2 regions of the Bacillus sp. JZ39 genome follow, and region 2 is predicted to be linked to the other one. Evidence: a T-box and tRNA genes for the amino acid it is inferred to sense, from the RefSeq annotation. Region 2 holds a T-box; the other holds one or more tRNA genes.
The links. A T-box is a leader RNA that pairs with one kind of tRNA and senses whether it is charged. The one in region 2 lies ahead of serS (serine--tRNA ligase), so its partner is inferred to be a tRNA-Ser.
Positions count from the first base shown of each region.

Region 1: it has a tRNA-Ser gene. The T-box ahead of serS (serine--tRNA ligase) is inferred to sense a tRNA for this amino acid. The anticodon was not compared.

Region 1 is NZ_CP096389.1:511,916-528,006, reverse strand. It holds partial or broken gene M1D65_RS02725 (isopeptide-forming domain-containing fimbrial protein) at 1-2,248, opposite strand, end outside; gene M1D65_RS02720 (MFS transporter) at 3,183-4,493, opposite strand; gene M1D65_RS02715 (MBL fold metallo-hydrolase) at 4,687-5,451, opposite strand; gene M1D65_RS02710 (cysteine hydrolase family protein) at 6,004-6,546, opposite strand; gene lrpB (transcriptional regulator LrpB) at 6,661-7,110, shown strand; gene lrpA (transcriptional regulator LrpA) at 7,233-7,643, opposite strand; partial or broken gene M1D65_RS02695 (LLM class flavin-dependent oxidoreductase) at 7,903-8,921, shown strand; tRNA gene M1D65_RS02690 (tRNA-Leu) at 9,228-9,311, opposite strand; tRNA gene M1D65_RS02685 (tRNA-Leu) at 9,393-9,474, opposite strand; tRNA gene M1D65_RS02680 (tRNA-Lys) at 9,486-9,561, opposite strand; tRNA gene M1D65_RS02675 (tRNA-Gln) at 9,588-9,662, opposite strand; tRNA gene M1D65_RS02670 (tRNA-Glu) at 9,674-9,745, opposite strand; tRNA gene M1D65_RS02665 (tRNA-Ser) at 9,775-9,865, opposite strand; tRNA gene M1D65_RS02660 (tRNA-Asn) at 9,870-9,944, opposite strand; gene M1D65_RS02655 (SprT family protein) at 10,067-10,519, opposite strand; gene cmpA (cortex morphogenetic protein CmpA) at 10,623-10,736, shown strand; gene M1D65_RS02645 (Tex family protein) at 10,746-12,905, opposite strand; gene M1D65_RS02640 (MarR family winged helix-turn-helix transcriptional regulator) at 12,999-13,442, opposite strand; gene M1D65_RS02635 (EVE domain-containing protein) at 13,426-13,866, opposite strand; gene M1D65_RS02630 (hypothetical protein) at 13,863-14,099, opposite strand; gene M1D65_RS02625 (hypothetical protein) at 14,050-14,211, opposite strand; gene M1D65_RS02620 (hypothetical protein) at 14,172-14,288, opposite strand; gene rsbX (phosphoserine phosphatase RsbX) at 14,399-15,004, opposite strand; gene sigB (RNA polymerase sigma factor SigB) at 15,004-15,792, opposite strand; gene rsbW (anti-sigma B factor RsbW) at 15,758-16,091, opposite strand, start outside.
Region 2 is NZ_CP096389.1:18,385-34,475, reverse strand. It holds rRNA gene rrf (5S ribosomal RNA) at 51-166, opposite strand; rRNA gene M1D65_RS00170 (23S ribosomal RNA) at 222-3,149, opposite strand; tRNA gene M1D65_RS00165 (tRNA-Ala) at 3,231-3,306, opposite strand; tRNA gene M1D65_RS00160 (tRNA-Ile) at 3,318-3,394, opposite strand; rRNA gene M1D65_RS00155 (16S ribosomal RNA) at 3,497-5,046, opposite strand; gene bofA (sigma-K factor-processing regulator BofA) at 5,292-5,555, opposite strand; gene M1D65_RS00145 (YaaL family protein) at 5,622-5,846, opposite strand; gene recR (recombination protein RecR) at 5,864-6,460, opposite strand; gene M1D65_RS00135 (YbaB/EbfC family nucleoid-associated protein) at 6,475-6,798, opposite strand; gene dnaX (DNA polymerase III subunit gamma/tau) at 6,822-8,513, opposite strand; RNA gene ffs (signal recognition particle sRNA large type) at 8,643-8,907, opposite strand; gene tadA (tRNA adenosine(34) deaminase TadA) at 8,990-9,475, opposite strand; gene M1D65_RS00115 (isochorismatase family cysteine hydrolase) at 9,561-10,112, shown strand; gene M1D65_RS00110 (LysM peptidoglycan-binding domain-containing protein) at 10,176-11,459, shown strand; gene dgk (deoxyguanosine kinase) at 11,558-12,181, shown strand; gene dck (deoxyadenosine/deoxycytidine kinase) at 12,178-12,831, shown strand; tRNA gene M1D65_RS00095 (tRNA-Ser) at 12,943-13,035, opposite strand; gene serS (serine--tRNA ligase) at 13,170-14,447, opposite strand; T-box leader at 14,504-14,716, opposite strand; gene pdxT (pyridoxal 5'-phosphate synthase glutaminase subunit PdxT) at 14,769-15,359, opposite strand; gene pdxS (pyridoxal 5'-phosphate synthase lyase subunit PdxS) at 15,381-16,091, opposite strand, start outside.

The DNA.
Region 1 (16,091 bases), 490 kb from region 2:
CAAGATTTTCTAAGGTACTTTCCGTTATTTTATTACGTGCCTTAATGGTGTAGACTACAGTGTCTCCTACTTCATATTTTTCTTTGGCCGAGTCAAAATTCTTCGCCGTTTTTTCTGATTCTAAAACAGGATCACGCGGATATACTTTGACCTCGTTACTAGGTTTGTTAGGAATGTCGACATTATCACCGCTGATATTCGCAGTGTTGACAATGTCTTTACCTGCTTGGCCCGTTTTCACTTTCACTTCAAACGTGACATTATGCCATTCCATGTCAGTGACTTCACCGAAATCTCCTACAATTTTGCCGTCTGCGTAGTGACCTTGGTCATCGCCTTCTGAGTCACTTACCGCAGTGCCGTCTACTTTTAATGTTTCTGGGACATACTCCAGCCCTTCAGGAATTGCATCTGAAATGACGAGATTTTTTACTAGACTGTCTTCAGAAATATTTCGAGTCTGAATTTTGTAGAGAAGTGTATCCCCCACCTCAGGATGATCTGCATCAGTATTACCTTCACCTTTTTCCTGAATAGAAGATGTTTTCTTTGACTCTAGTTCAGGATTTCGCGGATACACTTTGACTTCTTGTTTTGGTTTATCCGGAGTATCAATATTGTCCCCTGTCACGCTTGCTGTGTTAACAATATCCTTACCCGATTGCCCCGGCTGCACCTTGGCTTCAAATGTCACAGCATGCCATTTCGTATCGCTTACATTTCCAAATTCGCCTGTAGCTTTTCCGTCGACGTAATGCCCATGATCATCATCATTGGTATCACTTACTCCAGTACCATCTACTTTTAATGTTCCTGGAACATATTCCAATCCTTCCGGAAGAGTATCCGAGATCACAAGATTTTTCACAAGACTGTTTTCAACCGTATTTCGAGTCTGAATAGTGTAAAGCAGTGTGTCTCCCACTTCTGGATGATCAGCATCCTTATTTCCTGCTGCTTTTTCTTTCAGATCCGCAGTTTTTTTCGACTCTAGTGATGGAGGGTTATAATTAACATGAATTGTGATTGTCGTTTCTGTCGTCCCACCATACCCATCATCAACAATAATCGTAAATGAATCGTCACCAGAATAGTCTTTATCAGGTGTATAGGTCCACGTCCCGTCATCATTTACTTTAATCGTCCCATGGCTTGGTTTCTTACCTTCTTTATAGGTTAAACTATCACCATCTGGATCTGACCCGCTTACTTCTCCGGAGACCGGTGTATTTACCGTCGTAGTCTTTGAATCATCCGGGGCGGTTGGTGGCTTGTTTCCAGCTGGAATTGTGCCGGAATCATTTGCACAGCCATTGGATGCCGATATTGTAATGTCTTTAGAATGATCAGCATTTTTCAATATCGCATGAATTTTCCCATCTGCATCAGAAACTAAACTTGTTACGGCTTCTCCGTTAGGTCCAGTTAACTCTCCGCTAGAAGCAGTAAAAGAATCAAGTGGTGCCCCCTGAACCGGATTACCTAATGGATCAAGCAACGTTACCGTAACATTATATCCCCCTTGCTGATTTGACTGATCAGTCGTTACCTTTACAGTGCTAGGCGCTTGTTTATAATCATTTTGTGGATTGAGCGTCTCAATAGGATTGTAATGGTTTACAAAGTACCAGTTATAGATATCATGAGTCTCATAATTTGGAGATCCTGTTGACCCAGTAAAACCAGCATAAAAAGGTTTTCCATTAAATACAGTACCAAGATCTATACCACTTACATCTAAAATTTGTTTAGAACTTGCCCTATCCGGTGATGTACCGAGACGAACCTGAACATTCTTAGTTAGACCATCATAATCGATCCACGTATAATACTGGGTTCCGTTAGATAAAACGTAGTTTGTACCATTAGCTGTATTATATTGATCTAAGTCTGTATACCATCCAGCTTTGTTTACTGGATCGCCATTTTCTGCAAGTCCGATATAGTTTGCAGAAGGATCGCCATAACCTGTGTTTAGGAATGTGTCATATTTAATAGTAAAACTCGGTTTAATTCCATAAAACGCTAGGCTTCCTCCATTAGTTAGTGAGCTGGTTGTATCACCCTGTATGGTAAAAGTTAACCCGTCACTTGGACCTTTAGGGCCAGGATTACTCATTTTAAACGAAAAGGCTGTGCTAAATGAATAATTGTCTTTCGGACAAATCTCATTTTTGTTAATAGCTGCCCCAGCTTGTGTTTCAGATGCTGGTGTTAGCCGTATAAAATCAGTCCCATTGGGAACTTCTGCAGAACCATTTAAATAAAACAATTGATTTGCAGTATCAGTGGAAAATCCATCATATTTCATGGTTAGCCACTTACTATCTGAAGTAACAGCCTTTGCCTTTTTAACTGTGCTAGGCAAGACAGTAAACAGGTTACTTACGATTAATAATATGATTGCTAACAACATGAAGCATTTCCTGAATTGCTGCTTGTAAGACTTAGATAAAAAAGCTTTCCTCATAACCCCACCCCAAATACCATTTTTAAAAGAAGTTTACATTTACAAAATCGGTTTCTGAATCTGGGCAAAAAGCCCTCTCTCTGAACTTCACTCTCGTTCTTTATATGGTCCCCCTCTCTTTTTTCTAAATATATAAAATAAGTACATCTTTTACAATGTGACAAAATATTCATATATTTGTCATAAAATAAGGTTGAATTACAAAAAACATGAAGTATTTGTCGTAATTTGTAAAGGGTAAATAGTCCTTTATTGTTTAAATCTGTTTGAATCTCTTTTTATAAAGTTTTGTGCATATAACTCTCATAAAGGTAAATCGTAATTTGTTAAAAAGTAGGAGGTAAGACACAAAAACCATTATAATCATGTAGAAAAGTTTGATCACTATGGTGCAAAAACAAAAGAAGATACCAATATAATTTGGTATCTTCTTTGTTAGTTCGAGTCCCTCAACCTAATAAAAACATATCATGGTTTACAAAAGCTTTTATTCAAAGCGTCTGTTTATTTTATTTATACCTATTTTCATCATTTTTCACGAATTCTGGGCACAAGATGGGCACTATTTTTAGACTGTCAACGAACAACTAAATAATTGTGTAGTTATATACATGCCACTAATGCCATATCAACTCCTTACTATAATAAATAGAAAAAGGAGGTTCCGGTAAAGTAATGTCTACTTAGGTTCTTCAAAGACAGTTATATAAGCTTATGCTTTTTCCTGAATCCTTCTAAAATACCAAATAACTACTGGAATGAGTAACAATGATAAAACGGCTCCAGAAATTGATAGTATTGTATAACTAGAATGTGCAACAACCATTCCTGACAAGGCTCCACCTGCTGCTCCTGATAGTGCTAATAAAACATCGAATGTTCCCTGTGTTTTTGCACGTAGAGATGGATGTGTTGAATCTATAATAAGGGCAGTTCCCGTTAGTAAACCAAAGTTCCAACCTACCCCTAGTAATACTAGTGCTAGGATTAGCAATGATAATGAGTCTGCCGGTGCAATAGCTGCCACCAACCCAGCGGCAAGAAGTGTGGCACCTGAAGCAATAGCCATAGTTGTGCGACCAAACTTATCTACTAATAAACCAGTCAATGGTGAAGGAAGATACATCGCTGCAATATGGAGTCCTATAACTAATCCCACTTCGCTTAAACCATGACCGTGATGACCCATGTGAACCGGTGTCATTGTCATAATAGCTGTCATGATTAGTTGAGCTAAAATCATAATGACAGCTCCTACCATTATTCCTTTTTTGTCTATAGCAGGATTTTTTAGACTTCCTCCTATTTGTACTTTATCGTCTTTTTTCTCAGCATTCGCAATAGCTGTTGATACAAACAGCGGATCTGGACGAAGAAAAATTAAGAGAATAATTCCAGCAATTATAAAAGCTGCTCCTGACATAATAAACGGACCAGCTAAATTGGGAACACCAATTGAATCTGCAAATTCCCCCATTGTATTAACTAAGTTAGGACCTACTACAGCTCCTAAAGTAGTAGAAACTAAGGCCATACTTGCAGCAGTTGCCCGTTGTTTCTCATTTGCAAGGTCTGTCCCAGCATACCGAACTTGAAGATTAGAAGCCATACCTGCTCCATAAATAAGAAGAGAAACAAATAATAGGGCAACGCTGTTAATTAAAGCCGCGATTATCACACCTATAGCACCTAATCCGCCTATAAGGAAACCACCTGCAAGTCCAGCTCTGCGACCAAAACGTTGTGAGGATGCTCCTATAAGCAGGGCAGCTACGGCAGATCCAAAAGTAAAGAGGGCAGTTGGAATTCCTGCTACATTTTCCGATCCTATCATATCTTGTGCAAGAAGCGCCCCAACTGTTATCCCAGCTCCAAGTCCTGCTCCCCCAAATATTTGTGAAAAAATCAAGATTTTTAATGTTTTTTTATAAAGTTGGTTTTGTTTTTCTGGTGAATCAATATAACCTTGTAACCAAAGAGGCTGCTGTGTTGATATATTTGTATCTTTTTTTGTCATTACCATGAATTCTACCTCCTAACGACACATCTTTGTTGCTTTTCAAGTTTTTTTGTCATCATTGGAACATTCCATTTTTGTTATTCCGTATATTTAGGATTTTCGATATATTTAAAATTTAAAATATTCATTATTAGAAGAAGCTCATGATTAGTTTTTATAATTATGAGCTTCTTCTATTTATTTGTCGGTGTTCATATTAAAATGTGTAAGACTCGCCATCTTCTGGCACTAAAATATTACTTGAGAATCCTTTTTCTTTACTAAAGTTTTTTAATTCTTCTCTAGATAGTGTCCAATGGTTAACAGCTTCCATATGAACAGATATAATCTTAGCATGAGGAGCAGCCTTGTGAACTTCATAGATGTCTTCTTTTCCCATGATGAGTGAACCTAAATCTAATCTTTGATTGTCTCCACCATTAACCACAATGATTTCTGGTTGATGTGTATGAATCTCGTCTTCGATAGCATCATACCAAACTGTATCCCCAGCTACATATAAAACTTTTTCACTTGGGTGCTTGAATACTAATCCACAAACATCACCCATTAAGTTTAATAACTCTTCCCCTCTGCCATGTTCACCTTTTGTTTTTACTAATTGGATCCCTTCAAAAACAGTGTCTTGATGTAGCACTTCTACATTTTTGAAACCACTTGCTTTTACTTCTTTTGCATCTGCTTCATTTTGAACAAACATTTTGATGTTTTTTGGCAATACGTTTTTTGCCACATCATCAAAGTGATCTAGGTGTAGATGAGTAACAATTACCGCATCTACGCCATCCAGAATGTTATCAATTGATGTTGGCAAACTCACCAAAGGATTAAATAAATCTTGTCTGATCGTTTCAGGGAAAGTAGCGTACGTACCTTTCTCTGCTAACATAGGATCTATCAAAAATTTTTTATTTGCGTATTTTACAACAATTGTTGCATTTCGAATTTGTGTAATATTCATATTTACAACTCACTTTCTTTTTTTATTTGTCTTAGATCGACAGAGTTAAGTGTATAATATCAGCAGCGTTCGAATACATAGATAAAAAAAAGTGTTTTAACTCTTTGACTTTATTTTCGAAAGGAATTAACGTTCAAATAGATCAAACAGATAAAAAATTATAGAGAAATTATGTATAATAGCCGAATTCAATGAAAGATCTGGGAGAGAGTACATTTAACATGCCCATCAGCTACAGCTAGAGTAGAGAAATTAGAAGAGAATGGAGTTATTGAGGGATCTAACATTAAAGTAAATCAAGCAATTAGGTGCTTTATGTAAACCTTCATCAATATCTATATTTATGGCAAAAACAATCCCTGTACATGGTCTTACTATGGATCAAAAACAGGACATCTTGATCTTTTATCAGATGGGAATAATGATACTGAAAAACAATAAAAGATAATGAATAAAGGATGTCCAGAAGTATTTTTCTGAACATCCTTTTTTAAGTTGTTGAATCATCTTTCTTGTGAAAAGAAAGACGTTATGTTCGCGCAGGAAATTCTTTTATTTTAAAAATGCCTCTGTGGTTTTTACTGTTGCATAGACACCATTTAATGCGGCCATAAATGCGTAATGGACATGCTCAGCAGGAACGATTTTATCTTCAATTTGCAATGTTGTTGTTGCGCAAGCATCTTCTACCACTTGGCATACATAACCATGTTCAACTGCAGAACGAACTGTTGCATCAATACACATATGGGACATCATACCGCAAACAACTAATTCTTTAACCCCTTCTTCTTGTAGCTTTCCATTTAAATCTGTATTGAAAAAGCTATTCGGCATATGTTTTACAATGACTGTCTCTTTCTCTAATGGACGTACTGACTCATGAATTTCGACACCTTCTGTATTTGGATGGAAAAAATGAGCGATGTTACCTTCTGTGATATGCTGTACATGAAAGACAGGTGCGCCTGTGTTTCTAAAGTGTGAAAGTAGTTTAGCCGCATTTTGTGCTGCTTTCTCTGGGTTTGTTAAAGCCATCTTCCCATTTGGAAAGTAATCATTTTGAATATCAATCACTAATAAAGCTGTTGTCATTTTTTCACCTCTTAAAATTTTTATACTGTATAAGGATATATAATTTCCATTGAATTTTCGATGGTCTCATGAAATACTATTATGTAAAACTTTTTCACTGTGAAAGGAGTTACTATGCAAATTGATTCAATTGATTTTCAAATTCTCCAATTATTAAATAAAAATGCTCGGATACAATGGAAAGAAATCGGTGAAAAAATTCATATGACAGGACAAGCGGTAGGCAATCGCATCAAAAAAATGGAGGATAACGGTATCATTAAAGCATATTCGATTGTGGTTGATGAATTGAAGATGGGGTTTTCTTTTACAGCCTTTGTCTTCTTTTTCATGAATGCATATACGCATGATGATTTATTGAAATTTATTGCTACTCGTAATGAAATTAGCGAAGCTCATCGTATTTCGGGAGATGCATGTTATCTTCTGAAGGTAACGGTTCATTCACAAGAAGTTTTAAATCACCTTCTGAATGATTTATTGAAGTATGGAAACTATCAGCTTTATTTGTCTATTAAGGAAGTAAAAAAGCATTATAATACTTCATTAATGTCTGATGAATAATGCGCTTGTTATTATAATGTATAAAAAGGCCCCAGCTTGGTAAATTCCATATCCAACCTAGGGCTTTTTTAGAGCATATATATCATGTTATATGACCGCACATCTCCGTTTTATAAAGTTAACTATTTACCAATAACAATCGACACTTTATAGTTTGCATGTTTATTTAAGTCATTTAAAAATTGATCTAATACCTCGTTTGAAGGAAATTTACATTCAAGCAAATAGCAACCGTCTCCACTAACTTTATAATTGTTTATTACATAGTTATCTTGTGTTTCTATAAAAGCTAAATAGGGTTGATGATGGATTTTTTCGATATAAATATTAAGAAAAGCATGTATAGAGAAGCCTAATTTCACTTGATTCACTTCGATACTACATCCTTTTATTATGCCATTGTCTATTAACTTTACTACTCTTGATGCGGTTGCTGGTGCAGTGAGATGTACTTTTTCCCCTAATTTTTTCATTGTAAGGCGACTATTTTTAGACAGCTCATCAAGTATTTTTTTATCTATTTCATCAATCATTTTCTTGTATCCTTTCTGAAAAATAAGATGTATTTTACATATTTTGTTCACTGAACATTTTTTTATGTTTGCTTAAAACTTTAAAAATAAAGTGAAATTGTGAAATAACTTTATTTTGCCTATGTATTGATCGTTTGAGAAAGTATATATTTATTTGCATGCAAATCAAAGAGGAATGGACACCATTTAATATGAAACAATTTTTCAAAATGTTTTTTCCATTGATCTTGTATAAGTTCATTATTTTAGAGGTGAAATTATGAAAAAATTTGATATATCTGTTTTTTCAGTTGCTCCATTAAGACAAGGAGAAACAATGAAACAAGGGATTGATTCTGCAGTGTCATTAGCTAAAGCTGTAGATAATATGGGCTATAAACGGATTTGGTTTGCAGAGCATCATAATCACGACGCTTATGCAAGTGCAGCAACCGTATCAATTGTACAACATATATTAGCAAATACAAAAGACATTCGCGTAGGTTCAGGGGGTATTATGTTGCCAAATCATTCCCCATTAATCGTAGCGGAGCAATTTGGAACACTTGAAACATTATATCCAAATCGTGTAGATTTGGCATTAGGACGCGCACCCGGAACGGATCAAAAAACGGCCGATGTGATTCGTCGTTCCAACCATAATGGAGTGTTTTTCTTTGAAAGAGAAGTAAATGATATTTTGCGTTTTGTCGGGGATAAGAGTGTACAGGGTGAGGTTCGCGCTTATCCGGGTATTGGAACGCATGTGCCTGTTTTTGTGTTAGGATCCTCAACGGATTCAGCGGAAATTGCTGCAAAGCTTGGTTTACCCTATGCATTTGGCGCTCAATTTTCCCCCATTCGATGGAAGAAGCGCTCTCTATTTATCGAGAAAATTTCCAACCGTCTTCTTATTTACAAGAACCTTATGTGATCGCTTGCATTAATGTGATTGCAGCAGAATCTATAGACGAGGAATCTTTTATTTCTGCAAGTCATTTGCAGGTGTATATTGATATTTATACAAATAATTTAAGTAAGCTTATTCCACCCACTGAAAACTTCCTAGAATCGTTATCACAGTTTGAATTAGAAATTCTCCACAGTCGACTGGGGTATACAATCATGGGTGATCGAGAAACAATTCGTCGCGAACTAATTGATTTCCAACAAATGTATCACGCAGATGAATTAATTGTGTTATCTAATATTTACGAATTGAGCAAGGAAATTCAGTCGTACGAGATTTTAAAACAGGTTGTGGATGAGTTGTTTAAAAAAAGAATGGAGCAACTTTAGAAATCGAGTCAGTTGTATTAGCTTATGTTCTCCTCAAGCGCGATTGTTAAACAAGAAAGAAAAGGGTGATACATATTAATCATGTATAATATGTATCACCCTTTAGTTTTTTGAACGAATAGGACATGGTTCGTTTCTTTTACAATGAACGGATATCTTTTTCCTAATAAACAGAAGGAACTGCCGACCGTTTGGATGATTACTTTAAGTAACTGGTGAGTTTTGGTGAGCAACTCTTCTCTCATAGCCGTATTTCCGCACAAAAAAATAATACCAAAGGTGGTTAAACCCTTGGTATTATTGAGATGCGGCCGAGAGGACTTGAACCTCCACGGGTTATTCACCCACTAGGCCCTCAACCTAGCGCGTCTGCCATTCCGCCACGACCGCGTGATCATTAAATTGTGTTTGTGCTGGTTTAGTAGGCTCTTAACCTAGTAAAACCGATTTGCGTGCACTTTGTAAATAAAGTGCGGGTGAAGGGACTCGAACCCCCACGTCGTAAGACACTAGATCCTAAGTCTAGCGCGTCTGCCAATTCCGCCACACCCGCAAAAAGACAAATGGTGAGCCATGAAGGACTCGAACCTTCGACCCTCTGATTAAAAGTCAGATGCTCTACCAACTGAGCTAATGGCTCTTACTATTAGATTTCAAAAATAAAAATGGCTGGGCTAGCTGGATTCGAACCAACGCATGACGGAGTCAAAGTCCGTTGCCTTACCGCTTGGCTATAGCCCAACGAAATGGAATGACCCGTACGGGATTCGAACCCGTGTTACCGCCGTGAAAGGGCGGTGTCTTAACCGCTTGACCAACGGGCCGATGGTTGAGAACTTATATCGAAATCTTATGGCGGAGAAGGAGGGATTTGAACCCTCGCGCCGCTTACGCGACCTACACCCTTAGCAGGGGCGCCTCTTCAGCCACTTGAGTACTTCTCCAATATGGCTCCACAGGCAGGATTCGAACCTGCGACCGATCGGTTAACAGCCGATAGCTCTACCACTGAGCTACTGTGGAATAATGAGACAAGACTTATTATATCAGCCTTGATTTGCAGTGTCAAGAGGTAAATGTTTTTATTTATCTCTCGTGACGACTTTTATAATGTAACATAGGCTTGCCATATTCGTCAACCTTTTTCACGAAAAAATTCTTTTTATTTTTCCGCGGCATTTTCCGCATCTGTATCTGTCAGGGTTCATGGCGCGCTTCTTTATATACTGTTGGCCGCAGGCCGTACAGATATACATATAAGTTTTTTTGTTTTCCGCTTTTTTCTTAAGGGGTGTACAGAACCTCGGCGCGTTGACCTGCTGCAATAGCATTCTAAAATCTCTGTCTCTGTGCTTGTACCCTTTTCCTTCAAGGTGGAGATGATAATGGCAGAGCTCGTGCTTGATGATGCCGATCAGCTCCTCCCTGCCGTGTTCAATCAGATATTTTCTGTTCAATTCAATGTTATGAGAGGTTAACAGGTACCTTCCGCCCGTGGTTTTAAGCCTGTCATTAAAAAGCGCCTGATGGCGGAACGGCTTTTTAAAATATGTTTTAGAAATATCCTCTGTCAGCTTTTGAAGCTCTATATTATCCATAGTGCACCTCACTTAAAAAACATTGAACGGGACAATTCACCGTTCGCATACAATATGGTAATCACCGTCCCTCTTATGATAAAAGCTGAGGAGGAATGAGCCTATGCCAAATTGGCTTAAAAAGCAGATGCAAAAAGCGTTCCTTGAAAAAGATAATTACCAAATTAAACTGCTGAATCAATGCTGGTATTTCTATAGGAAAAAACACTGCTCGTAAGCAGTGCTTTTATTTTACCATAGACAGCGATACTCTGCCTTTTTGTACATCTACGCCGTCAACCCAAACTGTCACAATATCGCCGACAGATACGACATCAAGAGGATGCTTGACGAATTGATTGCTCAATTTTGAGATATGCACAAGCCCGTCTTGTTTGACTCCGATATCAACAAACGCTCCAAAGTCCACTACATTGCGCACGGTGCCCTGCAGTTCCATTCCCTCTTTCAAATCTTCCAGCTGAAGGACGTCTGTTTTCAGCAAAGGCTTAGGCACCTCATCGCGCGGATCGCGTTCCGGCCTTGTCAGCTGTTCACAAATGTCTTTCAGAGTGATTTCGCCGATTCCCAGCTCTTTTGCCGTTTCAGAAAGCGCCAGCTGATTGATTTTGTCCTTCAATTCCGCCGTGCCGATATGTTCTGTTGAAAGTCCGAGTTTTTTCAGAAGCGCTTTTGTTTCTTTATAGCTTTCCGGGTGAATGCCTGTTCTATCCAAAGGCTCTGTCCCTTCCTGCACTCTTAAGAAACCGATACATTGCTCATAGGTTTTCGCACCGAGCCTTGGGATGTCCTTCAGTTCTTTTCGATTTGAAAACTTTCCGATTTCCTCACGTTTTTTGACAACGTTGCCTGCTACAGACTTCGATAATCCCGCTACATACTGAAGCAGCGCGGCGGAGGCTGTGTTGACGTTTACTCCCACCTGGTTTACGACCGTTTCGACTACAAACCGCAGAGATTCATTTAAGCGTTTTTGGCTGACGTCATGCTGATACTGTCCGACACCAACAGACTTCGGATCGATTTTAACGAGCTCCGCAAGCGGGTCTTGAAGTCTTCGCGCAATAGACACGGCACTGCGCTCTTCAACCTTAAGGTCAGGGAATTCTTCTCGGGCCAGCTCTGAAGCCGAATAGACGCTTGCACCCGCTTCATTGACGATCACATAATAAATTTTGCGCGGCATGTCTTTCAGTACATTGACGATGAATTGTTCTGTTTCTCTGGATGCTGTGCCGTTTCCGATCGCCACCATCTCGACTTGATACTGCTCAAGAATCTTTTTCACTTTTTCATGGGCTTCTTTTGTTTTGTTGACTGGCGCATGCGGATAGATCACATCAATTTCCAAGACTTTTCCAGTCTCATCTGACACAGCGAGCTTACAGCCGGTTCGAAAGGCTGGGTCAACACCGAGAACGGTTTTGCCTTTCATCGGCGGCTGCAAAAGAAGTTTTCTCAAGTTCTCTGAGAAAATATGAATCGCCTGTTCATCAGCTTTTTCTGAGAGCTCTTTCCTGATTTCACGCTCGATTGCCGGCTGGATCAGCCTTTTATAGCTGTCTTCAATTGTCTCCTGCAAAATCTCTTTTACGGATGTTGAGCGATTTTTAATGATTTGTTTTTCTAAATACGCCTTAATGTGATCCGCAGGCGGTTCGATTGACACCTTTAAAATATCTTCTTTTTCGCCGCGGTTCATTGCCAGTACCCTATGCGGAACGACTTTTGCAATTGGCTCTTCATACTCGTAATACATTTCATACACATTTTTCTCATCGGTGTCTGCCGACTTTCCGGTTGCGGACTTAATGGTTCCTCTTTTGAAGGTTTCCTGGCGAATCCACTTTCTGAAGGTCGGCTCGTCTGAAATTTGTTCCGCAATAATGTGCTTGGCGCCTTCAATCGCTTCTTCTCGTGTGAACACTTCTTTTTCTTCGCTGATGTATTGGTCTGCTGTTGCTGCCAGACGATCATCTTGGGGAAGTGTCAGGATATAGTCGGCAAGCGGCTCAAGGCCTTTGCTTTTGGCGACTGTCGCCTTTGTTTTACGTTTTTGTTTATAAGGGCGGTAAAGGTCTTCCACTTCCTGAAGCTTCACCGATTGCTCGATTTTACGTTTTAGATCATCTGTCAGTTTATCCTGCTCTGCAATCAGCCTGATGACTTCTTCTTTTCGCTGATTCAGGTTTTGTATGTATTGCCAGCGTTCAGAAATCGTCTGAATCTGAACCTCATCCATTGAACCCGTCTGCTCTTTTCGATACCGGGCAATAAACGGGACTGTATTGCCGTCCTCAAGCAGGCGGATGACACTTTCAACGTGTTTTTGTGATAAACTTATTTCTTTCGCAATTTGCTGTTTTAAAAGGGCTGACGTTTCCATGTAACCAAAGCCTCCAATTTTGTCGTTCTGTCTCTAGTGTATCAAAAACCGAAAAAAACACATAAAAAAAGACAGCTGACGCTGCCCGTATCTTTACTCATGTTTCAATAGTTCCTGTAATCCGCTCAGAAAATTCTCTTTTTTCATCGCAGCTGCAAAGAAGGCTTGATCAATCTTCTCAACAATTGGCAAAGCCGCTGTTACTTTTTCTCCTCCTGTTTCTGTAAGAGACAGGAGAACCTCTCTTTTATCTTGGGGATTTTTGCTTCTTTCGATAAATCCTTTTTTCTCAAGCGTCCGCACAACCTCCGAAACCATCATGATATTGGTCTGGCTGAAGCTTGCAAGTTTTTTTTGCGTGACGGTTTCTCCGTGAGCAATCATATACTTGCACGAGGTCAGCAGAACAAATTGAACGTGGGTCAGGTCAAACTCAGCCAATGCTTTTCCCACTTTCCTCTGCCAGCTTTGCGTGGCCTGCCATAATAAAAAGCCCGGGCTTGTGTTCGGACCGCTAAATTTAGAGTGCCATTCCACTTATGTTAACTCCCATCGCTTGTGCTATTGTCAAAAAATCTTTTTTGCTTATTTCAAAGTGTCCTCTGCGAAATAAAAAGCCAAGATGCTTGGTTTCCTGAACGAATTCAAGCTTTGATTTAATGTCGTAAAAACCGATTTTATGGCATGGATAATAGTCTATATCTAATCGGTATGGAATAAAATTCGGAGCCATTTGATACGGATAGATGTTTCCGCTTTTTACTTTGCCGATCGCAGTAAAGCTTCGCAGCAGTTTGCCGTCTGGATATGCGTCTCTCGGAGAATAATAAATCAGCCAATCTCCCTCTTTCATTTTGGCGAGCGGGGCTTTTTTTCCATGGCACAGCTGTGCAAAACCGCCGGCAGCGCCTTTTAATACATGCTGCTCTGACACAACGCCGATCCAATAATTTGTGTTCATTTTATCACTCCTCCGCAAAGGTGAACAAGCCTGCTGACAGCCGTCGGCATGTCTTTAGACAGTTCAGTCCCAATGATTTCTCCCCACTTTTTTGCTTCAGCGCCTTCTAATACAATTCCATATGTGATACACAAATCTTCTTTTTGCTTTTGAAGCACGTGAAAAAACTCCATTTTTACATTGCTATGCGGGCATGTTGACCATGACAGAAAACGCCCGATGTTTCTCCACATGCTCAAGCCATAAGAGAATTGTTTTTCCTTGCAGAAGCAATGTTCCTTCCGTTCCATTTTGAAATTGTCCTTTCAAAGAATCTGATGCAATACCCGTCTCCCATTGATCCATTGTTTCTGTTTCCTGATAACAGTTCCAGGTTTTCCCACATCCGCATCAGCTATCGCTGTGTATTCATAATTCCACATCCATAAGCTCCCAGAATGATAAGTTCACTTATTAATTATAATAAGCGCACTTATTAATAGTCAACCGCAAAAAAAAAGAAGCCGGATGTCCAGCTTCTTTTTCTGGTTTTTTAGGACAGCTGTCCGAGAATATAGGTCAGGTCATCTTTTCTCGATGTCGTATACATTTTCATTTTCAGCGAATTCGATATTTCTTCTACCGATTGGCCTTTTTTTAAATGGGAGCGGATATCAGGTACGTTGAGTCCATCTGTATGTATAATGAACTTTGAACCCTTTTCATAGGTGGCGGTGTGCGTTTTGTATTTTTGCGGCTTGCCTGATAAATAGCCCGAAATCGGCAGAGGATAAAAGCTTTCACCAGACGGGGAATGCAGAATAAACCGTACATTTCCGACAGAGCAGTACGTAAACTGCCTTTGCTCAAAATTGATTTTCAGGATAGATGCTGTAGCGCCTCTTTTGTTTTTCATCGCCTGATTACAGCGTTCGATAATTGTTTCTACGTCTTCACTCGCATAGTTTTCCACTAAGTCTTTGATGGCTGCAGAGGATTCGTTAGCAAGTGATCCGCTTCCCAGTCCGTCAGCAACCGCGCAAATTAACTCCTTATCATCAGCTTTCATAAAAAAGCTGTCACCGCAAATCGATTTCCCTTCTTTATTCAGTTGATATACTAGAGTTTGAATATGCTCATTTTCTTCAACCTGGATCATTACATTAACTCCATCGAGGGATCTTCAATCAAGGCCTCTCTGAGCTTCTTCACAGCTTTGCGCTGCAAGCGCGAGACGTGCATTTGAGATATACCGAGAATGTCCCCAGTTTCTTTTTGGCTTTTGTTTTGAATATACGTAAGGTCTATGATTTGTTTTTCACGATCTGAAAGGACATGAAGCACGCTTTGCAGCATCAATTGCTGGTTGACCCGCTCATATCCGTCCTCCTGTGATCCGACGATATCAAGAATCGTGACGGTGCTTCCGTCCGAATCCGCTTCAATGCTGTGGTCAACGGATAAGGCTTGGTAGCTTTTGCCCATTTCCATCGTTTCAAGAACCTCTTCTTCAGAAACATCGAGGAATTCGGCAATCTCTTCTACTTTCGGCGATCTTTGTGTTTCAGTGGTCAGCTGATCAACCGCCATTTTGATTCTTGGACCCAGTTCTTTAATTCGTCTCGGCACATGAACGCTCCATGTTTTATCTCTGAGGAAACGTTTAATTTCACCGATGATTGTCGGAATTGCAAAAGCTTCAAACGATTTGCCGACAACAGGATCGTATCGCTTAATCGCGCCTAGCAGCCCGATCATGCCGACCTGGCGGAGATCCTCGTGGAAGCTTTTGCCTTTTGAATATTTTTTCGCAAGCATGTCAACCAGATTTGTATACACCCGCACAAGCGTTTCCTGCGCCTGTTCATCTTGCTTTGTTTGGTAATCGCTTATGAGCCGATCGACTTCATCTTTAGTTAGTTTCGTAGTTTTTGATGGTTGTGTCATGATCAACTCGCTCCCCATTTAAATACTTTGTCATCGCTACGGTGACGCCGGAGTGGTTTTGCACTCTGACTTCATCCATGAGCGTTTCCATTAAATATAGACCGAGCCCTCCTTCTGATAATTGATCAACTGTGTGCGAAGGTGTGTACGGCCCTAGATCCTGCTGCTTTTGATCAAAGTCAAAGCTGTCTCCTTCATCCGCCACAATAATCTCTAAACGGTCTTCAAACACACCGAATCGTATTGACACTTCCCCAGTTTTATCTTCTTTGTAAGCGTGCTGAACCGCATTTGTGCAC
Region 2 (16,091 bases):
TCGATCTTGAGTAAACAAAAAACCCAACTCAATGAGCTGGGTTTAAGCTTGCTTGGCGGCGTCCTACTCTCACAGGGGGAAACCCCCGACTACCATCGGCGCTGAAGAGCTTAACTTCCGTGTTCGGTATGGGAACGGGTGTGACCTCTTCGCTATCGCCACCAAACAAATTGAGAGTGTTCTCTCAAAACTAGATAACAGGTGTGACATCATTCAAAAATATGGTTAAGTCCTCGATCGATTAGTATCTGTCAGCTCCATGTGTCGCCACACTTCCACCTCAGACCTATCAACCTGATCATCTTTCAGGGATCTTACTTCCTTGCGGAATGGGAAATCTCATCTTGAGGGGGGCTTCATGCTTAGATGCTTTCAGCACTTATCCCGTCCGCACATAGCTACCCAGCGATGCCCTTGGCAGAACAACTGGTACACCAGCGGTGCGTCCATCCCGGTCCTCTCGTACTAAGGACAGCTCCTCTCAAATTTCCTGCGCCCGCGACGGATAGGGACCGAACTGTCTCACGACGTTCTGAACCCAGCTCGCGTACCGCTTTAATGGGCGAACAGCCCAACCCTTGGGACCGACTACAGCCCCAGGATGCGATGAGCCGACATCGAGGTGCCAAACCTCCCCGTCGATGTGGACTCTTGGGGGAGATAAGCCTGTTATCCCCGGGGTAGCTTTTATCCGTTGAGCGATGGCCCTTCCATGCGGAACCACCGGATCACTAAGCCCGACTTTCGTCCCTGCTCGACTTGTAGGTCTCGCAGTCAAGCTCCCTTGTGCCTTTACACTCTGCGAATGATTTCCAACCATTCTGAGGGAACCTTTGGGCGCCTCCGTTACCTTTTAGGAGGCGACCGCCCCAGTCAAACTGCCCACCTGACACTGTCTCCCCGCCCGATAAGGGCGGCGGGTTAGAAGGTCAATACAGCCAGGGTAGTATCCCACCGATGCCTCCACCGAAGCTGGCGCTCCGGTTTCCAAGGCTCCTACCTATCCTGTACAAGCTGTACCAACATTCAATATCAGGCTGCAGTAAAGCTCCACGGGGTCTTTCCGTCCTGTCGCGGGTAACCTGCATCTTCACAGGTACTATAATTTCACCGAGTCTCTCGTTGAGACAGTGCCCAGATCGTTGCGCCTTTCGTGCGGGTCGGAACTTACCCGACAAGGAATTTCGCTACCTTAGGACCGTTATAGTTACGGCCGCCGTTTACTGGGGCTTCAATTCGCACCTTCGCTTACGCTAAGCGCTCCTCTTAACCTTCCAGCACCGGGCAGGCGTCAGCCCCTATACTTCGCCTTACGGCTTCGCAGAGACCTGTGTTTTTGCTAAACAGTCGCCTGGGCCTATTCACTGCGGCTCTCTCGGGCTTGCACCCTAACAGAGCACCCCTTCTCCCGAAGTTACGGGGTCATTTTGCCGAGTTCCTTAACGAGAGTTCTCTCGATCACCTTAGGATTCTCTCCTCGCCTACCTGTGTCGGTTTGCGGTACGGGCACCTCTCACCTCGCTAGAGGCTTTTCTTGGCAGTGTGGAATCAGGAACTTCGCTACTATATTTCGCTCGCCATCACAGCTCAGCCTTATGGGAAACGGATTTGCCTATTTCCCAGCCTAACTGCTTGGACGCGGATATCCAATACCGCGCTTACCCTATCCTCCTGCGTCCCCCCATTGCTCAAATGGTGAGGAGGTGGTACAGGAATATCAACCTGTTGTCCATCGCCTACGCCTTTCGGCCTCGGCTTAGGTCCCGACTAACCCTGAGCGGACGAGCCTTCCTCAGGAAACCTTAGGCATTCGGTGGAGGGGATTCTCACCCCTCTTTCGCTACTCATACCGGCATTCTCACTTCTAAGCGCTCCACCAGTCCTTCCGGTCTGGCTTCACAGCCCTTAGAACGCTCTCCTACCACTGTTCGAAGAACAGTCCGCAGCTTCGGTGATACGTTTAGCCCCGGTACATTTTCGGCGCAGAGTCACTCGACCAGTGAGCTATTACGCACTCTTTAAATGGTGGCTGCTTCTAAGCCAACATCCTGGTTGTCTAAGCAACTCCACATCCTTTTCCACTTAACGTATACTTTGGGACCTTAGCTGGCGGTCTGGGCTGTTTCCCTTTCGACTACGGATCTTATCACTCGCAGTCTGACTCCCAAGGATAAGTCATTGGCATTCGGAGTTTGACTGAATTCGGTAACCCGGTAGGGGCCCCTAGTCCAATCAGTGCTCTACCTCCAAGACTCTTACCTTGAGGCTAGCCCTAAAGCTATTTCGGAGAGAACCAGCTATCTCCAGGTTCGATTGGCATTTCACCCCTACCCACACCTCATCCCCGCACTTTTCAACGTGCGTGGGTTCGGGCCTCCATTCAGTGTTACCTGAACTTCACCCTGGACATGGGTAGATCACCTGGTTTCGGGTCTACGACCACGTACTCATGCGCCCTATTCAGACTCGCTTTCGCTGCGGCTCCGCATCTTCTGCTTAACCTTGCACGGGATCGTAACTCGCCGGTTCATTCTACAAAAGGCACGCCATCACCCGTTAACGGGCTCTGACTACTTGTAGGCACACGGTTTCAGGATCTCTTTCACTCCCCTTCCGGGGTGCTTTTCACCTTTCCCTCACGGTACTGGTTCACTATCGGTCACTAGGGAGTATTTAGCCTTGGGAGATGGTCCTCCCGGATTCCGACGGAATTTCACGTGTTCCGCCGTACTCAGGATCCACTCAGGAGAGAACGAAGTTTTGACTACAGGGCTGTTACCTCCTATGGCGGGCCTTTCCAGACCTCTTCATCTACCTCGTTCTTTTGTAACTCCGTACAGAGTGTCCTACAACCCCAAGAGGCAAGCCTCTTGGTTTGGGCTAATCCCGTTTCGCTCGCCGCTACTCAGGGAATCGCATTTGCTTTCTCTTCCTCCGGGTACTTAGATGTTTCAGTTCCCCGGGTCTGCCTTCTCATATCCTATGAATTCAGATATGGATACCACTCCATTACGAGTGGTGGGTTTCCCCATTCGGAAATCTCCGGATCAAAGCTTGCTTACAGCTCCCCGAAGCATATCGGTGTTCGTCCCGTCCTTCATCGGCTCCTAGTGCCAAGGCATCCACCGTGCGCCCTTTCTAACTTAACCGTTAAAAAGAATCACTATGTGATATCTTGTATTACTAATTGAATGTGATGTCTACTGTTATCTAGTTTTCAAAGAACACGTTGGTGGAGCCTAGCGGGATCGAACCGCTGACCTCCTGCGTGCAAAGCAGGCGCTCTCCCAGCTGAGCTAAGGCCCCGTTATATAAGATGGTGGGCCTGAGTGGACTCGAACCACCGACCTCACGCTTATCAGGCGTGCGCTCTAACCAGCTGAGCTACAGGCCCATCTTAACTTATTCAAGGAACAAAGTTCCTTCAAAACTAAACAAGACAGGGAACGTTCTGTTTATAAGACCCAAGGTCTTATATTCCGTAAAATATCCTTAGAAAGGAGGTGATCCAGCCGCACCTTCCGATACGGCTACCTTGTTACGACTTCACCCCAATCATCTGTCCCACCTTCGGCGGCTGGCTCCTAAAAGGTTACCTCACCGACTTCGGGTGTTACAAACTCTCGTGGTGTGACGGGCGGTGTGTACAAGGCCCGGGAACGTATTCACCGCGGCATGCTGATCCGCGATTACTAGCGATTCCAGCTTCACGCAGTCGAGTTGCAGACTGCGATCCGAACTGAGAACAGATTTGTGGGATTGGCTTAACCTCGCGGTTTCGCTGCCCTTTGTTCTGTCCATTGTAGCACGTGTGTAGCCCAGGTCATAAGGGGCATGATGATTTGACGTCATCCCCACCTTCCTCCGGTTTGTCACCGGCAGTCACCTTAGAGTGCCCAACTGAATGCTGGCAACTAAGATCAAGGGTTGCGCTCGTTGCGGGACTTAACCCAACATCTCACGACACGAGCTGACGACAACCATGCACCACCTGTCACTCTGCCCCCGAAGGGGACGTCCTATCTCTAGGATTGTCAGAGGATGTCAAGACCTGGTAAGGTTCTTCGCGTTGCTTCGAATTAAACCACATGCTCCACCGCTTGTGCGGGCCCCCGTCAATTCCTTTGAGTTTCAGTCTTGCGACCGTACTCCCCAGGCGGAGTGCTTAATGCGTTAGCTGCAGCACTAAGGGGCGGAAACCCCCTAACACTTAGCACTCATCGTTTACGGCGTGGACTACCAGGGTATCTAATCCTGTTCGCTCCCCACGCTTTCGCTCCTCAGCGTCAGTTACAGACCAGAGAGTCGCCTTCGCCACTGGTGTTCCTCCACATCTCTACGCATTTCACCGCTACACGTGGAATTCCACTCTCCTCTTCTGCACTCAAGTTCCCCAGTTTCCAATGACCCTCCCCGGTTGAGCCGGGGGCTTTCACATCAGACTTAAGAAACCGCCTGCGAGCCCTTTACGCCCAATAATTCCGGACAACGCTTGCCACCTACGTATTACCGCGGCTGCTGGCACGTAGTTAGCCGTGGCTTTCTGGTTAGGTACCGTCAAGGTACCGCCCTATTCGAACGGTACTTGTTCTTCCCTAACAACAGAGCTTTACGATCCGAAAACCTTCATCACTCACGCGGCGTTGCTCCGTCAGACTTTCGTCCATTGCGGAAGATTCCCTACTGCTGCCTCCCGTAGGAGTCTGGGCCGTGTCTCAGTCCCAGTGTGGCCGATCACCCTCTCAGGTCGGCTACGCATCGTTGCCTTGGTGAGCCATTACCTCACCAACTAGCTAATGCGCCGCGGGTCCATCTGTAAGTGGTAGCCGAAGCCACCTTTTATGTTTGAACCATGCGGTTCAAACAACCATCCGGTATTAGCCCCGGTTTCCCGGAGTTATCCCAGTCTTACAGGCAGGTTACCCACGTGTTACTCACCCGTCCGCCGCTAACATCAGGGAGCAAGCTCCCATCTGTCCGCTCGACTTGCATGTATTAGGCACGCCGCCAGCGTTCGTCCTGAGCCAGGATCAAACTCTCCGATAAAGTAGTTTGACTGACTACGCACATCGCTGTGCGATTTATAAAAAATGAATTAACAGGTACGTTTTGTCTTGTTTAGTTTTCAAAGAACTTTGTTTACCGCTCGTTTAAGCGACTTTATTATCATAACATTTACCGCCGCTACTGTCAACAACTTTTTAGTATTTTCTTTTCAAAAAAGCTGTTCGTCATCAGCGACGTATATTAGAATAACACCTTCAGTTGTCTAAGTCAATACATAATATCAATTAAATGATAAATTGCTTAATAACGACTAACGCAGCTATTCCGGGTATCCCTAAAATTCCGCTGATAGCTGTTGTAACCAGATTAATCGGCACATGAATGCCAAGACTGCCGCCAAACATATTTACACAAACCAGCAGCAAAGCACCTGCCACAAATTTAACAGCTGTGATGCCCATCCACTTTAAAGGCTTCGCAGCTGAACCTGATAAAAAAAGAAGAATAACCAGTCCTAAAATAATCCCAATAATAAAAATAGGCTCCATGAATCTTCTCATCTCCTTCGCTTGTTCTAGTACAAGCTTATGAGAAGATCCAGGAGTTTAGACCACTTACTTCCACCGGCTGATTTTTAAATTTCGCTGCTTCGCTTCCCTTAAGTAAAAAAAATACTTCGCTTCAGCTACTTTCAGTTCGTATAACACTTCAGCAGACGGTTCTAAGCTTTTTTCAACCAGCTTTTTTTGCCTGTTCCACTCTTCCTTTTGCTTAAAAAGCTGCTCGGTTAGTTTTTCATCAAACTCTCTTCTTAATGTTTTCTTGCGAAGAAAACCCATGGATCGCTTTTTCCTCCTTACAATTCACGTCTTCCTTCAAGTGCTTTAGAAAGAGTGACCTCGTCAGCATATTCCAAGTCACCGCCGACGGGCAGTCCGTGGGCAATACGGGAGAGCTTAATACCAGATGGCTTGAGGAGCCTTGATATATACATCGCCGTTGCTTCCCCTTCTATATTAGGGTTTGTCGCGAGGATCACTTCTGTCACTTGATCATCCTGTAATCGTTTTAACAATTCTGGTATTTTAATATCCTCCGGTCCGATGCCGTCCATTGGAGAAATAGCGCCGTGAAGAACGTGATACTGTCCGTTGTATTCCTTCATTTTCTCCATAGCGATAACATCCTTAGGGTCTTGCACAACACAGATAACAGACTTATCCCTGCGCGTATCTTCACATATATAGCAAGGGTCCTGATCTGTAATATGCCCGCAAACTGAACAATATGTCAGGTTGCGTTTCGCATTTACTAATGCTTTCGCAAAATCTAATACTACATCTTCTTTCATACCTAGAACAAAAAAAGCCAGACGAACCGCTGTTTTCGGTCCGATCCCTGGCAATTTCATAAAGCTGTCAATCAGCTTTGATATTGGTTCAGGATATTGCATGTTCTTTTATCCCCCTAGAATAAACCTGGCATGTTCATTCCCTTTGTAAATTGACCCATTGTTTCGTTTGTGATTTCGTCAACTTTTTTCAAAGCTTCATTCGTTGCAGCAAGCACTAAATCTTGAAGCATATCAATATCTTCTGGATCAACGACTTCTTCTTTGATGATAACATCCAGGATTTCTTTTTGGCCGTTTGCTTTTACTGTTACCATACCGCCGCCTGCAGTTCCTTCAACAACCTTTTCTGCAAGCTCTTCTTGAGCCTTCGCCATGTCCTTTTGCATTTTTTGCATTTGTTTCATCATTTTTTGCATATTACCCATTCCGCCACGCATAGCATTCACTCTCTTTCATTTTGTTAGTCTTTTATTTCAATTAAATCCGCTCCAACAAGCTTTTTCGCTTCGGCAATAAGCGGGTCTTCTTCAGCCGGTTCATTTGATCCTTCATTTTCCTGCTGATGATCTTCTAAAAATTCTTCTCTTATTTTACCCCATTGTGCTTCTGGAACGCCAATCAAATCCATTCTTTTTCCGAGCATCGATTCTAAAATCTGCTCAAGATTAGTCCGGACTCCGTTGTTATCCTCAGCGACCATTTTACAATGAATTTCATATTTGAACTTCAGAACAAATGCCGCCGATCCGGCAGCCACAGGTTCACTGTCATTCAGCAAAGCGGCATGTGATACTTTGTTTTGCTGTTTGAGATGAGCAAGAAGCTTGCCCCAACTGTTTCTGAGCAGATCAAGATCCGGTCTTGTGGCTTCCTTCAAAATCTCATGAATTCTGCCTACTGGCGCTTTGTAATTGGATTTCCCGCCCTTTGGCACACGCGGCGCTTCTTTTTTCGGGCTTTCCGCAGCTGCTTTTATGCCCGTTGTTTTGAGCCGCTCTACTTCCTGTTCGAGCTGCTGGATTTTTTTCATCAGCATATCCACTTCCGGGAGATCAGCAGCAGATTGATGTGAGGTTTGGCAAATCTTCACAACGGCCACTTCGAAAAAGATACGCGGATGATTTGTCCATTTCATTTCCTGATGGCTCTTGTTCAGAATATCAATCATTTCATATAGGGCCTGAGCCGGAATTTGTTCACTTAGTTCCCGGAACGTTTCATCGACTTTTACTTTCTCAAGCACTCCCTCTAAGCCAGGGGCTGTTTTGTACAGCAGCATGTCCCTGAAATAGAAAATCATATCTTCTATCAGCTTAGCTGGATCTTTTCCTTGCTGAAGCAATTCATTTAATGTTTCCAGTGCGTCAGAAACGTTTTTATCATGCAGGGATTGTGCAAGCTTCCCGATATATAATTGAGAAACAGCACCCGTAATTAAAAGCGCATCTTCGACTTTCAGGATATCGCCGCTGAATGATATGGCCTGATCAAGAAGGCTCAGGGCATCCCTCATCCCTCCGTCTGCAGCACTCGCGATGATATCCAGCGATCCTTCCTCCACTTGCAGCTGTTCAGCATCAACAATTTTATTCATGCGGCCTACAATCGCTTGGGAGGTAATTCGTTTAAAGTCAAAACGCTGACATCTAGAGATAATGGTTAAAGGAATTTTGTGCGGTTCAGTTGTTGCTAATATGAAAATACAATGCTCAGGCGGCTCTTCTAATGTTTTTAGTAATGCATTAAAAGCGCCGATAGAAAGCATATGCACCTCATCTATGATATATACCTTATATGTGACGGCCGATGGGGCAAACTTCACTTTATCGCGAATGTCACGAATCTCATCAACACCGTTATTAGAAGCGGCGTCAATTTCTATGACATCGGATATTGACCCGTTTGTTATCCCTTTACAGGCCGCACATTCGTTGCATGGCTCATCAACAGGAGCATGTTCACAGTTGACAGCCTTAGCAAATATTTTGGCTGCACTGGTTTTTCCGGTTCCTCTTGGCCCGGAAAACAGATAGGCGTGAGAAAACTTTTTTTGCAAAAGGGCATTTTGCAGCGTTTTTGTAATGTGTTCTTGTCCGACCACATCTTCAAAGCGCTGAGGCCTGAATACTCGATATAAAGCTTGGTAACTCACGGGTTTGCCCTCCTCCGTTATTCATCATTCCCATTATACATGAACCTTGTTTCGATTCCAAAAGCTCTTTTTACATAACAAAAAACTCACCTAATGTTAGGTGAGTCTGAAAATTTGATGATTGATTTACCGTGCACCTTCTGTCGATTCGCTACCCTAAGCGTTACTTAAGCAGTTAGCTCGGCCCAGGCAACCCTGCGGCACATGAGAGGTTTCACTTAATGCTGCTTCCTTCCGGACCTGACATGGTTCATGAATTCCCATTGCGCAGGACCCAAACGTCAACACCACTTACTTAAGGCAGGCCTTAAAGTAAACGAACCTCGAGAAGGGATTCGGCCCTGCTAGAGCGGATTGCAGGTACAGGGCACCGCTACCTCCCCGCTTAGCACGGCAAAATAAATATCAAATTTTATGTTGCATCTATTACGATGCACACTTAAGTATATCTGTTTCCCCTAAAAATTGCAACCGTGCTATTCAGACAAGTTTTTCCTGGCGGCTTTCTTCTTTTTTCTTAGTTCTCTGAAAAACGCACTGAGCATTCCGCCGCATTCTTCCTCAAGCACACCGCTCACCACTTCAGCCTGATGATTAAAGCGTTCCTCCTGAAGAAGGTTCATTAGCGTGCCTGAACAGCCGCCTTTCGGATCAAATGCGCCAAAAACCACTTTTTCCACTCGAGAAAGTACGACTGTACCAGCACACATTGGACAAGGCTCAAGCGTCACATAAAGAGTCGCACCTTCCAGCCGCCATGTTCCGAGTGCCTTACACGCTTCATCAATTACAAGCATTTCTGCATGGGCAATAGATCGCTGTTCAGTCTCTCTTAAATTATGTGCACGCGCTATAATTTCATCATTAACGACAAGCACCGCACCTATTGGCACTTCACCTTTCTCTTCAGCCTTTTTCGCTTCTTTAATTGCTTCTTTCATATAAAGTTCATCTTGTGTCATAAGGATAAGCTCTCTTTTCAAAGTTTTTTCATTGCCTAAAAAGGCTACATATTAACTATAACTGAAACGGAAAGGAGACTGTCGATTGTCCAAAGCAGATACAGCCCTTCTCATTGTAGACATGATCAATAATTTTGAATTCGATATGGGAGAAGCCCTCGCTAAAAAAACAGAAAAAATCGTTCCTCATATTTTATCATTAAAGGAGCACGCGAGACAAAATGAATGGCCGATTATTTACATCAATGATCATTATGGACTTTGGCAAGCTGACATTAAAAACATTCAGCAAGAATGCACAAATGAAAGAAGCAAGGATATCATCACAAAGATAGCTCCGGAAGATGCTGATTATTTTTTAATCAAACCAAAACATTCCGCTTTCTACGAAACTGCACTTCACACCCTTCTTACTGAGTTGCAGGTGAGACATATTATCTTAACAGGTATAGCCGGCAATATATGTGTGCTGTTTACCGCTAATGACGCTTATATGAGGGAATACAGCATCACGATTCCTAAGGACTGTATAGCGTCAAACAGTGACGAAGATAACGAATTCGCCTTAACTATGATGGAGAATGTTCTTTTCGCAGAAATTACGACGGAAGAACAAATTACAGAAAAACAAACATGATCAGCGCTTTTCTTTCATACATTGATAGCGATATGAAAGGAGGCGTTTTTCATTCAAATTTATGTGGTAAAACAAGGCGACACTCTTTCTGCTATCGCTTCACAATACAGAACAACCGTAAGTGAGATCGCTGAAACGAATGAAATACCGAATCCCGACAGCCTTGTTGTCGGACAAACCATTGTCATTCCAATAGCTGGCCAGTTCTATGATGTGAAGCGAGGTGATACCCTGACATCTATCGCCCGGCAGTTCAATACAACGGCAGCCGAGCTCGCAAGGGTTAACCGCATCCAGTTAAATACCGTGCTTCAGATTGGTTTCCGTTTATACATCCCACCATCTCCTAAACGAGACATCGAATCAAATGCTTATTTGGAGCCCCGAGGAAATCAAGTCAGCGAAAATCTCCAACAGGCGGCCAGAGAAGCGTCGCCCTACTTAACGTTCCTTGGCGCATTCAGCTTCCAGGCACAGCGGAACGGAACCTTAGTCGCACCGCCTTTAACGAATTTAAGGAGCATTACAGAAAGTCAAAATACAACATTGATGATGATTATAACGAACCTAGAAAACCAAGCATTCAGCGATGAACTTGGCCGGATCCTTTTGAACGACGAAACTGTAAAAAGACGGCTTCTAAATGAAATAGTCGAGAATGCCAGACGATATGGCTTCCGTGACATTCATTTCGACTTTGAATATTTGCGGCCCCAAGATAGAGAGGCTTATAATCAATTCCTCCGCGAAGCAAGGGATCTTTTTCATCGAGAGGGCTTAGAAATTTCTACGGCTCTTGCTCCTAAAACAAGTGCAACACAGCAGGGCAGATGGTATGAAGCTCATGATTACAGGGCACATGGCCAAATTGTCGACTTTGTTGTTCTCATGACATATGAATGGGGCTATAGCGGCGGGCCGCCTCAAGCGGTTTCTCCAATTGGACCTGTCCGTGATGTCATAGAATATGCTTTGACTGAAATGCCTGCGAACAAAATTGTCATGGGCCAGAATTTATATGGATATGACTGGACGCTGCCATATACAGCAGGGGGAACTCCGGCAAGAGCTGTAAGCCCTCAGCAAGCCATTGTCATAGCTGATCAGAACAATGCTTCCATTCAGTATGACCAAACCGCTCAAGCTCCTTTCTTCCGCTATACTGATGCAGAAAACAGAAGGCACGAGGTATGGTTCGAGGATGCCCGCTCGATTCAAGCAAAATTCAATCTGATTAAAGAGCTGAATTTAAGAGGCATCAGCTATTGGAAGCTGGGTCTTTCCTTTCCACAAAACTGGCTGCTGCTGTCTGATCAATTTAATGTTGTCAAAAAGACGTTTCGATAATTTGGAAACGTCTTTTTTTCATGGGGGCACCCAAGGGTTGTGATACAATATGAAGGTCGGTAACTGACGCACGTTTTTCAGATATAAGGAGGATTCCGATGAATACAGCCCCTTTTATTGCAATAGAAGGTCCTATCGGGGCAGGAAAAACAACTCTCGCAACGATGCTCTCACAAGAATTCGGATTCCCTATGATCAATGAGATTGTAGAGGATAACCCGTACCTTGATAAGTTTTATGACAATATAGAGGAATGGAGCTTCCAGCTCGAGATGTTTTTTCTTTGTCACAGATACAAACAGCTTGAAGACACCAGTGATCACTTTTTAAAAAAGGGACAGCCTGTAATAGCTGATTATCATATTTATAAAAATGTGATTTTTGCGGAACGCACCTTGTCTCCACATCAGCTGGAAAAATACAAAAAGATATATCACCTGCTAACGGATGATCTGCCAAAGCCGAATTTCATCATTTACATAAAGGCCAGTCTGCCTACATTGCTACACCGCATTGAAAAACGCGGGCGCCCCTTTGAGAAAAAAATTGAAACTAGCTATTTGGAGCAGCTGATTTCAGATTATGAAGTCGCCATCAAGCAGCTGCAGGAAGCAGACCCTGAACTTACAGTGTTAACCGTAGATGGTGATTCAAAGGATTTCGTTTTGAATAAGAGCGACTTTGAACGCATTGCCGCCCATGTAAAGGAGCTTATCGTATGAAGGAACATCATATCCCTAAGAATTCAATTATTACAGTAGCAGGAACAGTAGGTGTTGGAAAATCGACTTTAACAAAAACTTTAGCTAAACGGCTTGGATTTAAAACATCTTTGGAGGAAGTCGATCATAATCCATATTTGGAAAAGTTCTATCATGATTTTGAACGTTGGAGCTTTCACCTTCAAATTTACTTCTTAGCTGAACGCTTCAAAGAACAGAAAACAATTTTTGAAGCCGGTGGAGGTTTTGTACAGGATCGTTCGATTTATGAAGATACAGGAATTTTCGCAAAAATGCATGCTGATAAAGGGACAATGTCAAAGGTTGATTATAAGACTTACACAAGCCTTTTCGAAGCAATGGTAATGACACCGTATTTCCCACACCCAGATGTGTTGATCTATTTAGAAGGAGATCTGGAGAACATTTTAAACCGGATTGAACAACGCGGCCGTGAGATGGAGCTTCAGACAAGCAGGTCTTATTGGGAAGAAATGCATACACGCTACGAGAACTGGATAAGCGGTTTTAATGCCTGCCCTGTTTTAAAACTTCGCATTGAAGATTATGATCTTCTGAACGACGAAAACTCGATTGAAAATATTGTAGATCAAATTGCTTCAGTTATTCATGATAATCAAAAAAAGTGAATCTCAGTCGAGATTCACTTTTTCTTTAAAATAAAAAATCCGCCGCACCGAATGCAACGGACAAAACAATCTCCAATATATGCTTGTGTTTCATTAGAATTAAAATCAATATGGCGGAGGAAGAGGGATTCGAACCCCCGCGGGCTTTGACACCCCTGTCGGTTTTCAAGACCGATCCCTTCAGCCGGACTTGGGTATTCCTCCGTATCGACAAGACTTACTATATCACGTATGTTCTCGTGTGGTCAAGCATTTTTAAAAACTTTTTTTGTTTTTATGAAAATGCCGTGTTTACATAAGCAAAAAGGCGCACCTTGTCAGGCACGCCTTTCCATAATTTACGGTTTCATTACTTCTCTATTCCCCATATAAGGACGGAGCACTTTCGGAATCACAACGCTTCCGTCTTCCTGCTGATAATTTTCTAAGATAGCGGCAACTGTTCTTCCAACCGCCAGTCCTGAACCGTTCAGTGTGTGTACATGCTCAGGCTTGCCTTTAGCTTCACGTCTGAAACGAATATTCGCACGTCTCGCCTGGAACGCTTCGAAGTTGCTGCAAGAAGAGATTTCTCGATATGTGTCTTGGCTTGGAATCCAAACTTCGATATCGTATTTTTTCGCAGCCGTAAAGCCTAAGTCACCCGTACACATGCTCATGACACGGTATGGAAGCTCAAGCAGCTGAAGAACCCGTTCTGCTTGGTTTGTAAGCTTCTCTAATTCTTCATAAGAATCTTCAGGCTTCACAAACTTTACAAGCTCAACTTTATTAAATTGGTGCTGACGAATTAATCCGCGTGTGTCACGTCCTGCTGAACCAGCTTCAGAACGGAAGCAAGCACTGAATGCCGCATAGTTGATCGGCAGGCTGTCACCTGAAAGGATTTCATCGCGATGCATGTTTGTAATCGGCACTTCCGCCGTTGGAATTAAGAAATAATCTTCTTCTCTGATTTTAAATGCATCCTCTTCAAATTTAGGAAGCTGCCCCGTTCCCGTCATGCTTGCGCGGTTTACCATATATGGCGGGATCACTTCAGTGTAGTTATACTCATCCACATGCAGATCAAGCATAAAGTTATAAAGCGCACGCTCCAGACGAGCACCTAAGCCTTTATAGAACACGAAACGGCTTCCTGTTACTTTGGCAGCACGTTCAAAATCCAGAATACCCAGCTCATCCGCAATATCCCAGTGCGGCTTCGGCTCATAAGCAAATGAAGGCTTTTCACCCCATTTACGCACTTCTACGTTGTCGTCTTCTGTTTCACCGACAGGTACAGACTCATGCGGAATATTCGGGATTGAGAGAAGGATTGTATCAAGCTCAGCTTCCACTGTTCGCAATTCTTCATCAAGCTTTTTAATTTCCTCGCCGACTTCACGCATTTCTTTAATAATGTGATCCGCGTCTTTTTTCTCACGCTTCAGCACAGCAACCTGCTGAGAAACTTCATTTCGTTTTCCTTTTAACTCTTCAACCTTGCCGATAAGCTCTCTTCGTCTATCATCCAGCGCCTCAAACTTATCAAAATCAGTTAAGTCTTCGCCTTTGTGTACAAGCTTTGCTTTAATTTCTTGAAAATTTGCTCTCAGCATTTTCGTATCAAGCATGCGAAACACTCCTTTTTTTATTGATTTGTCGAAAATAAAAAGAGCCCTCATCCCCATAAAGGGACGAGAGCTCTCGCGTTGCCACCCTGATTGAAAACAAATCAAAGACTCGTTTTCCACTTTCAAACATAACGGTTATCCCGTAAATGCCTACTTGTTTCAGCATTTCGCTCAAGGATGGATTCAGACAGCATCTTTCACCGATTCGCACCAACCATCGGCTCTCTTAGAAAGAGAGGCTCCCTACTAGTTCCTATCAACGCTTTTCGATCTTTATTTGTGCTTATAATGTACTATAAGTTTCCACAGCTTTCAACTGTTTTATACAAGTGCCTTTTGCTTGTATTCCTTAACCATTTCAACAAACAGCTGTGTTACTCGGTGATCTTCTGTCAGCTCCGGATGGAATGAGCAGCCAAGGAATTGCCCCTGTTTCGCGGCTACAATACGACCATTATGCTCCGATAGAACTTCAACATTTTCACCAGCTTCTAAAATATGCGGAGCACGGATGAATACCCCTGTAAAAGGCTCGTCCAAGCCTTTAATTGTTAAATCAGCTTCAAAGCTGTCAACCTGCCGGCCAAATGAATTACGTTCTACAACCACATTCAGAAGACCTAAATGAGGATTATCTGAACCGGCAATTTCTTTTGCTAATATAATTAATCCGGCACATGTTCCAAACATCGGTTTGCCCTGAGCAGCGAATTCACGAAGCGGCTCCATGAATTGATACGTATCGATCAAACGGCGCATCGTCGTGCTCTCACCGCCCGGCAAAATCAACCCGTCAACTTCGTTCAGCTGCTCCGGACGTTTTACGACAAGACCAGCCACGCCGCATGCTTCAATCGCATGGATGTGCTCTCTAACTGCTCCTTGAAGTCCTAGTACACCTATTGTTAACATGTCAGCAGCGCTCCTATGTTCTTACCAGCCGCGTTCTTGCATACGCTGTTCTGGAAGTAAGTTTGAGATTTCAATCCCTTTCATTGCAGTACCAAGCTCTTTTGACAACTCAGCGATCAATTTGTAATCAGTAAAGTGAGTTGTTGCTTCCACAATTGCTTTCGCAAATTTAGCAGGGTTGTCTGATTTGAAAATACCAGAACCAACAAATACTCCGTCAGCACCAAGCTGCATCATGAGAGCAGCATCAGCTGGAGTTGCTACGCCGCCAGCGGCAAAGTTAACGACAGGAAGCTTGCCGTCTTTTTTAATTTGAAGAAGAAGCTCGTAAGGAGCACCTAGGTTTTTCGCTTCTGTCATTAGTTCATCCTCACTCATCGCAACTACTTTGCGCACTTGAGCGTTAACTTTACGCATATGGCGAACAGCCTCAACAATATTACCTGTTCCAGGCTCACCTTTTGTGCGAAGCATAGAAGCACCTTCCGCAATACGGCGTGTTGCTTCACCAAGATCACGGCAGCCACATACAAAAGGAACTGTGTATTCATTTTTATTTAAATGAAATTCTTCGTCAGCCGGCGTCAGAACTTCACTTTCATCAATATAGTCAACACCCATAGCTTCAAGCACACGCGCTTCAACAATATGTCCGATACGCGCTTTTGCCATTACCGGGATAGATACTGCATTCATTACTTCTTCCACGATTGTAGGGTCAGCCATACGGGC